4 regions of the Tuberibacillus sp. Marseille-P3662 genome follow, and region 3 is predicted to be linked to each of the others. Evidence: riboswitches for the same ligand, from Rfam matches in the RefSeq annotation. Region 3 holds a riboswitch; each other region holds the start of a gene.
What was found. A riboswitch is a leader RNA that binds a small molecule or an ion and turns the genes downstream of it on or off. The one in region 3 is predicted to bind thiamine pyrophosphate.
Positions count from the first base shown of each region.

Region 1: another riboswitch for thiamine pyrophosphate. It lies ahead of thiT (energy-coupled thiamine transporter ThiT); the one in region 3 lies ahead of tenA (thiaminase II).
Region 2: another riboswitch for thiamine pyrophosphate. It lies ahead of B9Y89_RS03650 (thiamine phosphate synthase); the one in region 3 lies ahead of tenA (thiaminase II).
Region 4: another riboswitch for thiamine pyrophosphate. It lies ahead of B9Y89_RS04150 (thiamine-binding protein); the one in region 3 lies ahead of tenA (thiaminase II).

Region 1 is NZ_FXBS01000003.1:363,170-366,320, forward strand. Features, by position in the region: gene B9Y89_RS03395 (MFS transporter) at 1-286, shown strand, start outside; gene B9Y89_RS03400 (polymer-forming cytoskeletal protein) at 397-1,137, shown strand; TPP riboswitch at 1,188-1,291, shown strand; gene thiT (energy-coupled thiamine transporter ThiT) at 1,359-1,988, shown strand; gene B9Y89_RS03410 (DUF1657 domain-containing protein) at 2,024-2,230, shown strand; gene B9Y89_RS03415 (DUF421 domain-containing protein) at 2,340-3,068, shown strand.
Region 2 is NZ_FXBS01000004.1:15,194-18,344, forward strand. Features, by position in the region: gene thiS (sulfur carrier protein ThiS) at 1-112, opposite strand, end outside; gene thiO (glycine oxidase ThiO) at 112-1,239, opposite strand; gene B9Y89_RS03650 (thiamine phosphate synthase) at 1,232-1,843, opposite strand; TPP riboswitch at 2,096-2,194, opposite strand; gene B9Y89_RS03655 (TerC family protein) at 2,687-3,151, shown strand, end outside.
Region 3 is NZ_FXBS01000005.1:466,284-469,434, forward strand. Features, by position in the region: gene B9Y89_RS08355 (NAD-dependent formate dehydrogenase) at 1-740, shown strand, start outside; gene tenA (thiaminase II) at 860-1,564, opposite strand; TPP riboswitch at 1,666-1,776, opposite strand; gene B9Y89_RS08365 (SurA N-terminal domain-containing protein) at 2,017-2,751, shown strand.
Region 4 is NZ_FXBS01000004.1:116,689-119,839, reverse strand. Features, by position in the region: gene B9Y89_RS04160 (peptidylprolyl isomerase) at 1-339, shown strand, start outside; partial or broken gene B9Y89_RS04155 (phosphate ABC transporter ATP-binding protein) at 394-606, shown strand; TPP riboswitch at 724-829, shown strand; gene B9Y89_RS04150 (thiamine-binding protein) at 1,300-1,590, shown strand; gene B9Y89_RS04145 (ABC transporter permease) at 1,562-2,350, shown strand; gene B9Y89_RS04140 (ABC transporter substrate-binding protein) at 2,372-3,151, shown strand, end outside.

The sequences.
Region 1 (3,151 bases), on a different contig from region 3:
CATCATCATGGTTATTCTTGGAATTAGTAATGGTTTCAATAATATCTCAATGCAGACAGCACTCTATGAGCAAGTGAATGCTGAAGAAACGGGAACGGCCTCAGGATTGTTCCAAACAAGTCGTTACTTGGGTTCAATTTTATCATCTACGTTGCTCGGACTGTTATTTAATACTCATTTAGATATTACCCACCTCCATTATGTGGCAATGGTTTGTCTGGCTGTGAGTGTGCTCGTTGTTTGTCTAGGCCTACGGCACCCAAGCCGACAATCTGCAAGAAATTAAATGCCTTTGTGGTCCGACTTAAGACTGAATGCTGATACATCTACAGAGCGTTTTATTTATTTTCATTTTCATTTATTCTAAGTGAAAAGGATAGTTTAGGGGCGAATAAAATGGAACGAGAAAAATTAAGGGACCTAGACATTTCCGGTAGTGGGAGTGTTGCCGGTGGTCTTTATGACTCGGTTGACATCAGCGGGTCGGGAAAAGTTACGGGGGATATTGAATGTAGAACATTTGATGCTTCGGGTTCGAGTCATGTGAAAGGGGATATCCATACTCATTCTTTTGATTTGAGTGGGTCATCGCATGTTCATGGTGATGTGACGGCGGTCACGATTGATAGCAGTGGCAGTAGCCATATTTCAGGTCATGTTATTACTGACCAGCTCGAAAGTAGTGGAGCGATGCGCGTGGGTAAGGATCTCACGGGAAAAACACTTGATATCAGTGGGTTCGTCACAATTGGCGGGGACTGTACGGCAGATCTCTTCAATGCCCAAGGTGCCTTCACCGTGGGTGGTGTGCTTAATGCTAATACCATTGATGTTCGTCTGGACCATGATGCTAAAGCGGATAAAATACTAGGAGAATCGATTCAAATTCGTAAGCGACAACGCTGGTCATTTATTAGTAAACTATTAGATCTGTTTCTAACAGAACGTGCCTTAAAAGCTGATTTGATTGAAGGACATTATATCATTCTAGAGAACACCGTTGCCAAAATTGTGCGCGGCGACAATGTTTATATTGGCCGTGGGTGTGATATTGATGTTGTGGAATATAGCACAGATTGCCATGTTAATGATGATGCTGATGTGGCAACGCAGCGGAAAATAGATTGCAGTGGATAAAAATCTTGAATGTTAACGTTTACCATGTTATAAAAAAGATAACTGAATAAACGCATCACTAGGGGAGCAGTTTTGCTGAGAGTGAACGGTTTACCGTTCTGACCCTTCGAACCTGTTAGTTAATGCTAGCGGAGGGATGTGATGAAGACAGGTATGTCCGAGTTCCTGTCTCTGTGGTCTCCTATGGGTGCGTTGTCTAACTCAACATAGGAGGTTTTTTTATGAAAAATATGCGTCTTCACGCGATGATTGAAGCGGCGATTTTAGCATCCATGGCTATGGTGCTGGACCTTCTTCCGTCCATTCAATTGACCGCGGGTATATCAATATCATTCTCCATGATCCCCGTTTTTGTTGTCGCATTGCGTTGGGGCTTTAGAACAGGAATGCTTTCTGGACTTTTGTGGGGCGTTTTACAAGTCGTCTTGGGTGATGCCACCATCCTTTACATCGTTCAAGCGTTCATTGAGTACTTGATTGCCTTTCCTTTAGTAGGTGTTGCTGGTCTATTTGTATATAAAGTCCAACAACAAATCGCTGAAGACAAAAAACGCCCGGCTGTCATTATGGTTTTATTGGCTATTTTTCTTGGAAGCTTCGCACGTTATTTTTGCCACTTTATTGCTGGTGTTTACTTTTTTGATCAATATGCACCTGAAAATATGTCGGCCGTTTGGTACTCTTTCGTCATAAACGGGACGACGATGATTTTGACGTTTATTTTATGCGCCATCGTCATGTCGGGACTGATCTTAGTATCGCCCCGTTTCCTTGTTAACCGCTCATTAGCATGGCCTGACCGTGGACTCGGAAAGTCATTTGGTAATAACTTGAAGAATATAAAACGTTGATGACGCCCATATTATGGGGCGAAAGGAGGTTTATTATGACGGTCGGAACAAAGATTGAACAAACAATTGCTAGCTGTGAGAGTACATTAGCCAATTTAAAAAGTTTTTCTTTAGAAACTCAGGATCAAAATGCGAAACAAATGTTTCAAAACCTTTCTCAACAACAGCAAACCATCTTAGATAATCTAAATGCACGGCTCCAATATGTTCAAAGTCAAGAACCCCAATATAAGCAAAATTAAAAACATAAAAGACAAAACATCACACCCCTTGTTGTGGAAACGATAGGGGTGTTTCATTTTAAGCATAAATTGAAAGGTTTGATGCAAAATATTGATGAGGTGAACGTTCATGGGAACTTTGTTTGATTTAGTGATAACCCCAGTCATTGTATTTATCGTTGGTTTAGTCCTTCTAAGGTTTACAGGTAAAAAAGCCGTTTCACAAATGACGAGTTTTGATTTATTATTTGTCCTCATTCTTGGTACAGTTATTAGTGAACCCATTGTTACAAAAACACTGTGGAAAGCCTCAGTATGGGCATTAGTCCTTACATTAGGTTACTTTGGATTCACCTATCTAGTTCTAAATAATAAACTGCGTTGGAAGCTCAATGACAGTCCCACCGTTCTCATTCGAAATGGTGATATTGATAAAAAAGGATTGAAAAAAATTCGGATGACGACACCGGAGTTGATTTCTCAGTTGAGAATCAAAGGGTATGAGAATGTCGCGGATGTTGAAATGGCCACCCTTGAAGATGTTGGAGAATTTAGCGTTATCCCCAAGGCAAGGGCACGTCCCTTACAGCCCAAAGACATTCAATTAAGTCCGTCACCCACATTTATTCCTATCCCAATTATTTTAGATGGACAAATTATTGATCATAATCTTAAATACTTGGATAAAAATCGAGAATGGCTGGAGCAACAGTTAATCGCACAAGGTTATTCCATGAATGTGCTTGATGAAATCACACTTGCTGCTGTCAACCAGCAGGGCACACTTGACGTGGACTCAGAGGACCCCAGTAATAATGATCAAGGTTCTTATGCCTATAAACCTGGGCAAGAGAATTAACACCTTGGAATAGTATTGATTAGAATTATCCCCCATTATTAAAGCCCCCCTTTATCCCTTTTGCGAGGGCTTCCAGCTTAAAG
Region 2 (3,151 bases), on a different contig from region 3:
TGTGTTCAACGACCGCCATTTTTTCTTGCAATTGATAAAATCCTAGCAAATCATTGATTGTGTGAACGTCTTCTGGTAATGACACATCTTGGCCATTAATAACAACAGCCATTACTTCAAAACCTCCTTGCTTGAATATTGGGAATGAGAAAATGGTGTTAAATCAATGTCCGGTTGCCGGCCCTGGACCAGTTGTGCGAGCAGCCAGCCAGTCACAGGGCTTAGTAGAATCCCATTGCGATGGTGCCCAAAACCATACCATAAATTTTCGGTATGAGGTGCCTGACCAATATAGGGTCGCCTGTCTCGGGTTGTCGGCCTGAGCCCGGCCCAGATCTGGTCAATCTTAGCTTGGCTGAGTGCTGGCAGCAAGGCTCTAGCAGAAGATAATAATTGGTAAACACCGTCCACAGTGACATCCGTGTCATAGTCATAAGGTTTTTCTGTAGCACCAATATAGACTTTATCCCCTTGTTTGGGTGTGATGTAACATGATTCGGAAAAAATCGTCCGAGACAACATGGGCTCAGCCACGCGTACAGATAGGGCTTCACCCTTAATTGGAAATAGGTCAATATCAGCATGCGTCAGGTCTGTCTTCCCACTCCATACCCCTGCAGTGACAATGACATGATCAGCAGCATAATCCCCTTTTAACGTTCGTACCCCTGTCACCTTCTCACTTTCTTCCATCACTTCCAAAACATCATTATGTTCTTCCAATTTCGCACCATAGTGCACCGCTGCTCGTGCCAAAGCTTGTGTTAAATCAGTCGGCTCGACCTGACCTTCATAAGGAAAATAAAGAGCACCGGAAATCGTGTCTGAGAGAGCCGGTTCAGTCGCTAACACTTCGGATCGTGTCAGACATTGGGCGGTCTCCCCTTGACGCCGCTGCCAATCGGCTATTGTCTCCATACGTGCCATATCCTGTTCTGAGAATGCCGGCCGCATCGCACCTGACTGCCGATAAACAATATCAATCCCCGTTAATTGACGTAATTCCTCACTAAGTTCAGAAAACATAGAACGGCTGCGTTTCGCCAAGTCATACAGCGGCGATGGGCCATCAAGTTCGGTTTGCACACCAAGCATGCCGGCAGCTGCTTGTGATGTCCTCGATCCAATCTTGTCCTTTTCCACTAAAAGCACCCGCTGGCCGGCTTTGGCTGAATAAAATGCCGCCGCACAACCGATGACACCTCCGCCAACAATCAAGACATCGTATTTTTTAACCATAATGTCCTTGCACCTCCAATTGCATCCGAATCGCCTCCGCTTCACGCTCCGGCTCCTCCGATTGCATGATCCCGTTCATCACCGCGACACCATGCGCTCCAGCGTCCATGACCTTTGCCACGTTGTCAGCCTGAATCCCACCAATCGCGAGTACTGGGATATCGACGGCTTGGCACACTTGTTTTAACGTTTCAATGCCTTGTGGCATGAGCCCTCGTTTGCTAGCCGTTGAAAAAACATGACCGAACAAGAGATAATCAGCACCTGCTTCCGCTTTTTGAGCAGCTGAATCACTGGAATGACTGGAGCAACCAACGTGTAAATGGGGATAAGATGCTTTCCATTTTTTCGGGGAGTCATCTTCGGGCAAGTGGATACCGCCAATGTCAGATAAGTGGTTCATTGTAGCTCCAGTATTTAAAATGATCTTGTCAGTGGGACATTTATTTTCAAGCATTGCCTCGACCCATTGCCTGATCTCTAATGCAGTGCGCTGCTTTTCACGAATGTGGACAGCATCAATCCAAGGTTCAATCGATGTTAAAACCTTTAGAAACTGTGACAACGATTGTTGTCCATTTGATATGACATGAAAGGCTGGCATCATCTCCCCCTCCCTTCAAAATAAGAATGATGTCTTAGAAACATAAATGAGCGGGTTTCTCCGAAAAATGAGCGGTTATCGGAAGAAATGAGCGTTCTATCACCAAAAGTGAGCGTTTCTTTCCGAAATTGAGCGATTTTTACGAAAAATGAGCGAAATCCCATAAAAAGTGAGCGACCTCAACCCTTAATAAAATTCATACAAAAAACCACTCTCCAACAGGAAAGTGGTTTGACAAACGTAAGTATGATCATCCGTCAACCCCTACTTTCCTTCGCTGGCACAAACCAGATCAGGTTCCAAGGGTTCGGATGATTCCGTCTCAGCCCGAAGGCACCCCTAGCAGAGTTTTATTAAAGTCGATTTATTTGTTTTCATAATACCATGTATTGAAGGCGTTCACAACATCTTTTTCAGACCATTCATATTTTCAAGCCTTGATTTAATATTTAAACCAAACTTGCCATCCTTTACTCTTAATTTTGGCAAATATGGTGCGTCCATGATGTCACTATGTGTTCCTCTTGATATTTGTCCAAGTGTGATGCCACAATCCCTACGCCCTTTAAAATCGTTTAAGTTGACAGTTCATCGTTATTCCCTTATGCTATAATCAGCTTATCAGAACTGAATAACCTTTTGTTGTCAAAGGGGAGTAGCTTAACAATAACGGTCGTCATTACGGGATCAAACCCCGGCCGTCATTGGCAACTGTTTGAGTTGTTAGCAAGACCTTTGCCTATATTTGGGTAAAGGTCTAATTTGGTGTTGAATGCCTTTGCCCAAAATTGGGTAAAGGTATTTTTTTATGTACAAACTACGTCTGATGAAGGGAGTATCGATATGGACTCAATTTGGCTTGAATATGGTTGGACTTTGTTAATATTAATCGGTTTAGAGGGGATCCTATCAGCTGACAATGCCCTCGTTCTAGCGATCATAGCAAAACACTTACCGGACAAACAAAAAAAACACGCCATTGACTATGGCATCTACATGGCGTTTGTTTTCCGATTCATCTCCATTTTTCTTATATCATTTTTGACAGATATTTGGCAAGTTCAGGCCATCGGTGCAGCATATCTTATTTACTTAGGCGGCAAACATGTTTATGGTAACTTCTTTAGTTCAGAAAAAGAACACGAAGAAGATAATGAAAATAAAAAAGGAGCCGGTTTTTGGACAACAGTAGCCAAAATTGGCATAGCGGACATTGCTTTTGCTATTGACTCCATTCTGGCAGCTGTCGCCCTTGCTGTCACATTGCCACCAACTCCACTGCCACGGTTTGGTGGTATGGATGGTGGA
Region 3 (3,151 bases):
CTGCGATTAATCATAATATTTCTGTTGTTGAAGTAACGGGAAGTAATGTTGTCAGTGTCGCAGAACATGCCGTTATGGATATTTTAATTTTACTTCGCAATTTCTTAGAAGGTCACCGACAAGCGGTCGAAGGAGAGTGGAACTTACCTAAAGTCGGTAATCATGCCCATGATTTAGAAGGGAAGACCGTCGGTATATTTGGATTTGGACGTATTGGCCAACTTGTCGCGCAACGTCTACAACCCTTCGATGTTAAACTTCAGCATCATGACCCTCTTCATGAAGAACAATTACATGGCTCACAATCTGTATCATTCGAGGAGTTGGTGGAAACAAGTGATATCCTCACCATCCATGCGCCATTAACAAAGCAAACGGAACATTTATTCAATAGGGAGTTATTGAATAAAATGAAGAGAGGCGCCTATCTTGTTAATACCGCTCGAGGCAAAATTGTTGATCGAGATGCCTTAAAAGAAGTTCTAGAATCCGATCATTTGGCAGGCTATGCCGGTGACGTTTGGTATCCACAACCAGCACCAAGTGATCATCCTTGGCGAACAATGCCTAAGCAAGGCATGACCATCCACTATTCGGGAATGACACTTGAAGCACAAGCCCGTATTGAGGAAGGTGTCAAAGACATTCTGACGCGCTTTTTTGAAAACCGCCCAATGCAACCGAAAGACGTTATTGTTGAGGGTGGCCAAATCGCCAGCTCAAGCTATCGCGTGAAATAAGTTTTTTCGTTTGAAGATAAATTTTACAGGGTATCAAAAATCCGGCTGCTAGCAGCCGGATTTGTTGTTACGAAAGAACCACATTGAAGTTAGGTGATCAATCGAAAATATGTGTTCGATCAAGTTCTTGTTTTACCCGTAGCATTGCGAATCGAAGCTTGATTGGATGGCCACGTTTCTTGTGTATAGGCCATTTCCCAGAAGGCGAGTTCATATTCTTTGGCGATGACAAACTGTTCTTTCATGTTGTCGCGTTCTTGATCACTGACTTCCTGAGCCAATCGATCTAAGAGCTCAATTTGCTCTTGAGTTGAAGTCTGGAACCAATCGCTGGCATACATTGTGATCCAGTTTTGATAAAGGGGTTCCTGCGGTGTAGCTGCTTGATATGTGCGGCCAATGTCGGCATACAACCAATAACAAGGGAGAAGGGCTGCGATGGTCTGACTAAGACTTCCGGAGAGAGCGGCACGGTACAAGTGTGACGTGTATCCATACGCTGTTGGTGCGGGTTTGAACTGAGCTATGTCGTCTTCAGTAATATTGAGAATGTCGGCGTGTTCTTGATGAACGGTTAGCTCTGCCTCTGCTGTCAGCTTGGCTTTTTCCATCAGAAATGACGTGATGTGGGAATCCTTTGCTTGCGCGGCTGCCATGGCATGCACTTTTCCAAAGTGTTTCAAATAATAGATATCTTGGAGAATAAAATACCTAAAAGTATCCAGAGGTAAATCTCCGTGAACGATACCTAATACAAACGGATGGTGCAGACTCATCTCCCAACTTTCTCTCGTCGCCTCACGTAGTGTTTCTGAAAATGACATAAAAAAATCCTCCTCTGTTAGTTGTTTCCGACACCTGAGGAGGAGAGGGTCGCTGCAAGAAAAACTACGATCAATAGTTCCAAAGTTAAAAAATGGATCCGACAGCGATGACACCACTTCCCTCCGCTGGTATGAACCAGATCAGGTTGTAAGGGTTTTAAAGTCATAACTTTAATCTCAGCCATTAATCAATGGCACCCCTAGCGGAAACAGATTGGGTTTTCACAATCATCGTAACATTGATGAAGGGAATGTCAAATAGATCTAAGCCTTTGGAATTGAGTGGAACCTTGGGGGCGTGGCATACACTTGGTCAACGTTATTTTGACTTATCAATAGATTGAAGATAGGGCGAATATCTTATTTTTCAATCTGTTAATGGTTAGACTTGAAAACAAAATAAGCCTGTGTTAGTTTTCTTGCAAAGACTCAAAAATTAAAGGAGACTTTGAATGGCTATGAAACGTCGATTATCAATTCTTGCCTTTGTGATGATTCTTGCTTTGGCGCTTTCTGCTTGCGGCGGCGATGAATCTAACAAAGAGGGAAGCGACGGTAATGATACTGAGGCACAGGCAGATGGACAATCTCAAGAAAGTGGCCAGGGAAGCGAAGTCAAAGGTCAAGTGGCTAAAGGTAAAACAGTGGCAACCGTCAATGGGGAAAAAATAAAAGGCTCTGAGTTTAACACTGTTCTTCAGGCTGTTCAGCAGCAGTCACAAAAGACCGGACAAAAAGTTGACGTAGAACAAGCCAAAAACCAAGCGGTTCAAAGTTTAGTCGGACAAGAGCTCATTCTTCAAGATGCAAAAGCGAAAGGATATGAAGCTTCTGAGGAAGACATTAATAACCGCATTGAGAAAACAAAATCGCAGTTTGAAAGTGACGAACAATTCAAGAAAGTTATGAAACAACAAGGCTTGACAATGGAGAAATATAAAAATCAACTATCCGAACAGTTAACAGTCGAACAGTATACTGAAAAAGAAATTGATACCGAAAAAGTAACGGACAAAGAAGCGAAAGATTACTATGACAAGTATAGCAAAGACGCCGAAGATGCTCCAAAGTACGAAAAGGTTAAATCGCAAATTAAACAAGGTCTTCAAGAACAAAGGAAGCAAAAGGCAAGAGCTGAAATCGTTAAAGATCTGAAAAAAGACGGCGACGTCGAAGTTAACATTTAATAAAAAGGGTTATCCGAGTTGTCGGATAACCCTTTTTTAAGCTGTATTGACTTGAAATGCTCAGACAACGCGATTTATTCCTTTAGATAAGGCAGCGAAAATCCATCATCACCCTCTAAGCGTCTCCGATGGTGACATCATAATAGAAACCCCATATGCCCCTCTTCATGCATATCCCTGGAATGGCATTTTCCGTTCCGTTATTAACAGCAGTATTATCTATAGTAAAACAGCGGCCATATCGTTTTTGGATGGTGTCAGGTCTTGGGTCTATGTGTGTTGTCAAAGCGGTGATCGGGTGCCCATGAAGAAAAACCGTGCGTCTCATAACGAGACTATGTGAAAAGGAGGTTGTAACGTAAAATAAAATAGCTAGTAGGATTATAACTATAAATGTAAA
Region 4 (3,151 bases), on a different contig from region 3:
TTGGCTAATGACGATTTTTACAATGGGTTAACGTTTCATCGCGTCATCCCAGGTTTTGTTTCTCAAGGAGGTTGTCCAAAAGGTAACGGAACGGGCAATGCTGGTTATACGATTAAGTGTGAAACGGAAGGCAATCCGCGTAAACACCACCAAGGCGCGCTGTCTATGGCTCACGCCGGAAAAGATACCGGAAGCTGCCAATTTTTCATTGCGCATGATCCGCAGCCGCATTTAGACGGTGTACATACAGTATTTGGACAAGTACTCGAAGGCATGGATACGGTTTTGAAAATGGAGAACGGCGATACGATGAAAGAAGTTAAAGTTTGGGACGAATAATAGATTTTGATCCTGGCGTCAGTGATGGCGCCGGGATTTTTTAGATTTCAATCCTTGTTCCAACATCCGAATCCTTTTCCAAAATCGATCTATGATAATATGGCTTACGGACCTAAGATCCATGGTATTAAGGATAAAAAGATCTTGGATCAAGTCGTGGAAAAGAGTTTGCGCGGCGCAGCGATTTGGGATGAAGTGAAAGACCGGCTTAATGCGAATGCCTATAGTCTATCAGGGGGCTCTAGTAAAGGCATCTTGAGTAAACGGCGCTGAGGAACATCCTAAGATTAAGTGTTCCGAACCTCGACGGCCCTCCAGCTTTTATATATGAACATATGAGTTTACAATTCGAACGACTATTGTTACATTAAAATTAACAATTACATGAGTGAATCGGGGAGCCAATTTTGGCTGAGAGGATGTTGTTGCATCGACCCGTGAACCTGATCTGGGTAATGCCAGCGAAGGAACGCAATCCGAAGTGTTTAACGGATGGATAACGTGCTGCCTTTGATCGGGCGGCATTTTTTTATTTTGCTGTTTGAATCAATTTCATAATTAAAACGAAAGCAGAAAATCCAAGCATTTGTAAGTGTGCTTAGCCTGTTGATTTTCACGCTAGGCGGGTGCTTTCCGCGGGCATGGCTTGAGCCTCATGCCCACACCCGGGGTCCCTGAAAAGCGATTTTTGGCTTTTTGGGGTGGATTGATGTGGGTAGGGTCAGCGATGTCACAGGACGTAGGCCCGCAGGACGCGGGTCAGTTCAGCGATGTCACAGGACGTGACGTTTTTAGCTGAACCTCTTTATTTAAGCTGAACCTCCTTACATGCGCTGATCATCCTTGATTGCGCTGCGGGGTCTCAAGACTCATGCTATTCCCGCAGGAGTCGTCGCCTGCCGTACCAATCAGCGAAAAAGCCTTTAATTTAATCTAGAACTTTATTAAGGAGATGACATAATGGGTCAAGCGAATTTAGCCCTGCAAGTGATACCTAAAGTCAATACAGATGATGTCTATAATATTGTCGATCAAGCGATTGCGGTCATTCAAGCATCTGGTGTGAAATATGAAGTCGGCCCGATGGAAACCGTGATGGAGGGTGAGTTAGACGAATTGATCGAGATTGCGAAACAAGCGCAGCAAAAAGTGTTGGATGCCGGGGCATCGGAAGTGATCACGAATATCAAAATTCATTACCGTCCAGAGGGAGTTACTATGGATGAAAAAACCCATCAATACCGGGCATAAAACGCGCGTTTCTTGGTGGCACCAAGTCTATCCGCCCTTATTACTGATTGTGTTATTGATTGGGATCTGGGAACTGACTGCTCGGTTTATGTTGACGGAAGATTATATTTTGCCACCGCCGTCTGATGTCCTGTCCGCCTTAGTTAACAGCTGGGATTTACTTATGAAACATACCACGGTGACATTGTATGAAACGGTGTTCGGGCTCGTTATAGCGGTTATAGCTGGCATCATTGTCGCTGTGGCGATTGATTTTTCCAGTGTATTGCGCCGGGCGATTTATCCGTTGCTCGTGATTTCACAAACGATTCCTTATTTTGCGTTGGCTCCCATTTTTTTATTGCTGTTTGGCCTAGGACCGTTGCCACGCATTCTCATTGTTGCGCTCGTGTGTTTTTTTCCGATTACAGTGAGTCTGGCTGGCGGCTTGCAGTCTGTTGAGCGCGAATACATTACGTTCATGCGGGCGATGAATGCGACGAAATGGCAAATTTTCCGCTTCGTTAAGTGGCCGGCGGCGTTGCCATCATTGTTTACGGGCTTACGCATGGCCGCGACATATAGCGTGATGTCGGCGGTCATCGGTGAATTATTCGGCGGCAGTCGCGGATTAGGCATATTACTGAGTTTATCAACGCAATCTTATTTGTATGGCCGGGTCTTTGCGACGATTGTTGTGATCATCGGTTTGAGCTTGCTGATTTATATGATTGTTGAGTGTCTCGCACGGTTCGTCATGCATTGGCAGTATAAGTCTTAAGTTAGAGGGGTTCCATTCATTATGATTCGAAAACTATTATTGGTTATCGCCAGTTTAGGGGTGCTTGCATCGTGTTCTGATCAAGGTGATGGTGCTGACAGTGAACAAAAGCGGCAAAAAGTTTCAATGATGTTGGACTGGTCACCGAACACCAATCACACAGGACTCTATGTCGCTAAGAAAAAAGGATTTTATAAAGACGAAGGGCTAAAGGTCAACATTAAGCAGCCTGGTCAAGGGAGTTCAACCGATCAGTTGGTCGCTTCGGGTGAAGCTGACTTTGGTATTGGCGCCCAAGAAGGCGTGACACAAGCCCGGGCCCAAGATATCCCGCTCGTGTCTATAGGAGCTGTGATTCAACATAACACGTCAGCCTTCGCTTCTAAGAAACAGGCAGGCATTACTGAAGTCAAAGATTTTGAAGGTCAGACTTACGGCGGTTGGGGGGCTCCGAGCGAGAAGGCTACAATTAAAGCTGTCATGAAACGTCACAATGCTGATCCTTCCAAGGTTAAATTCGCAACGCTAGGTAAAACGAATTTCTTCAAATCGATCGGCAAACTCGCCGATTTTGAATGGATTTATTATGGTTGGGATGGTGTGCAAGCGAAGTTAAAGGGAACGGATTTGAACTTAATTTGGTTGAAAGATTTACATCCTGCGCTGGACTATTATACACCAGTGATCACAACCAATGAGCACCATGTGAATGAACAAAAAGATTTGACGGAAAAATTCATGGCCGCGACAAGTAAAGGGTATCAATACGCGATTCAACATCCTGATGAGGCTGCGGATATC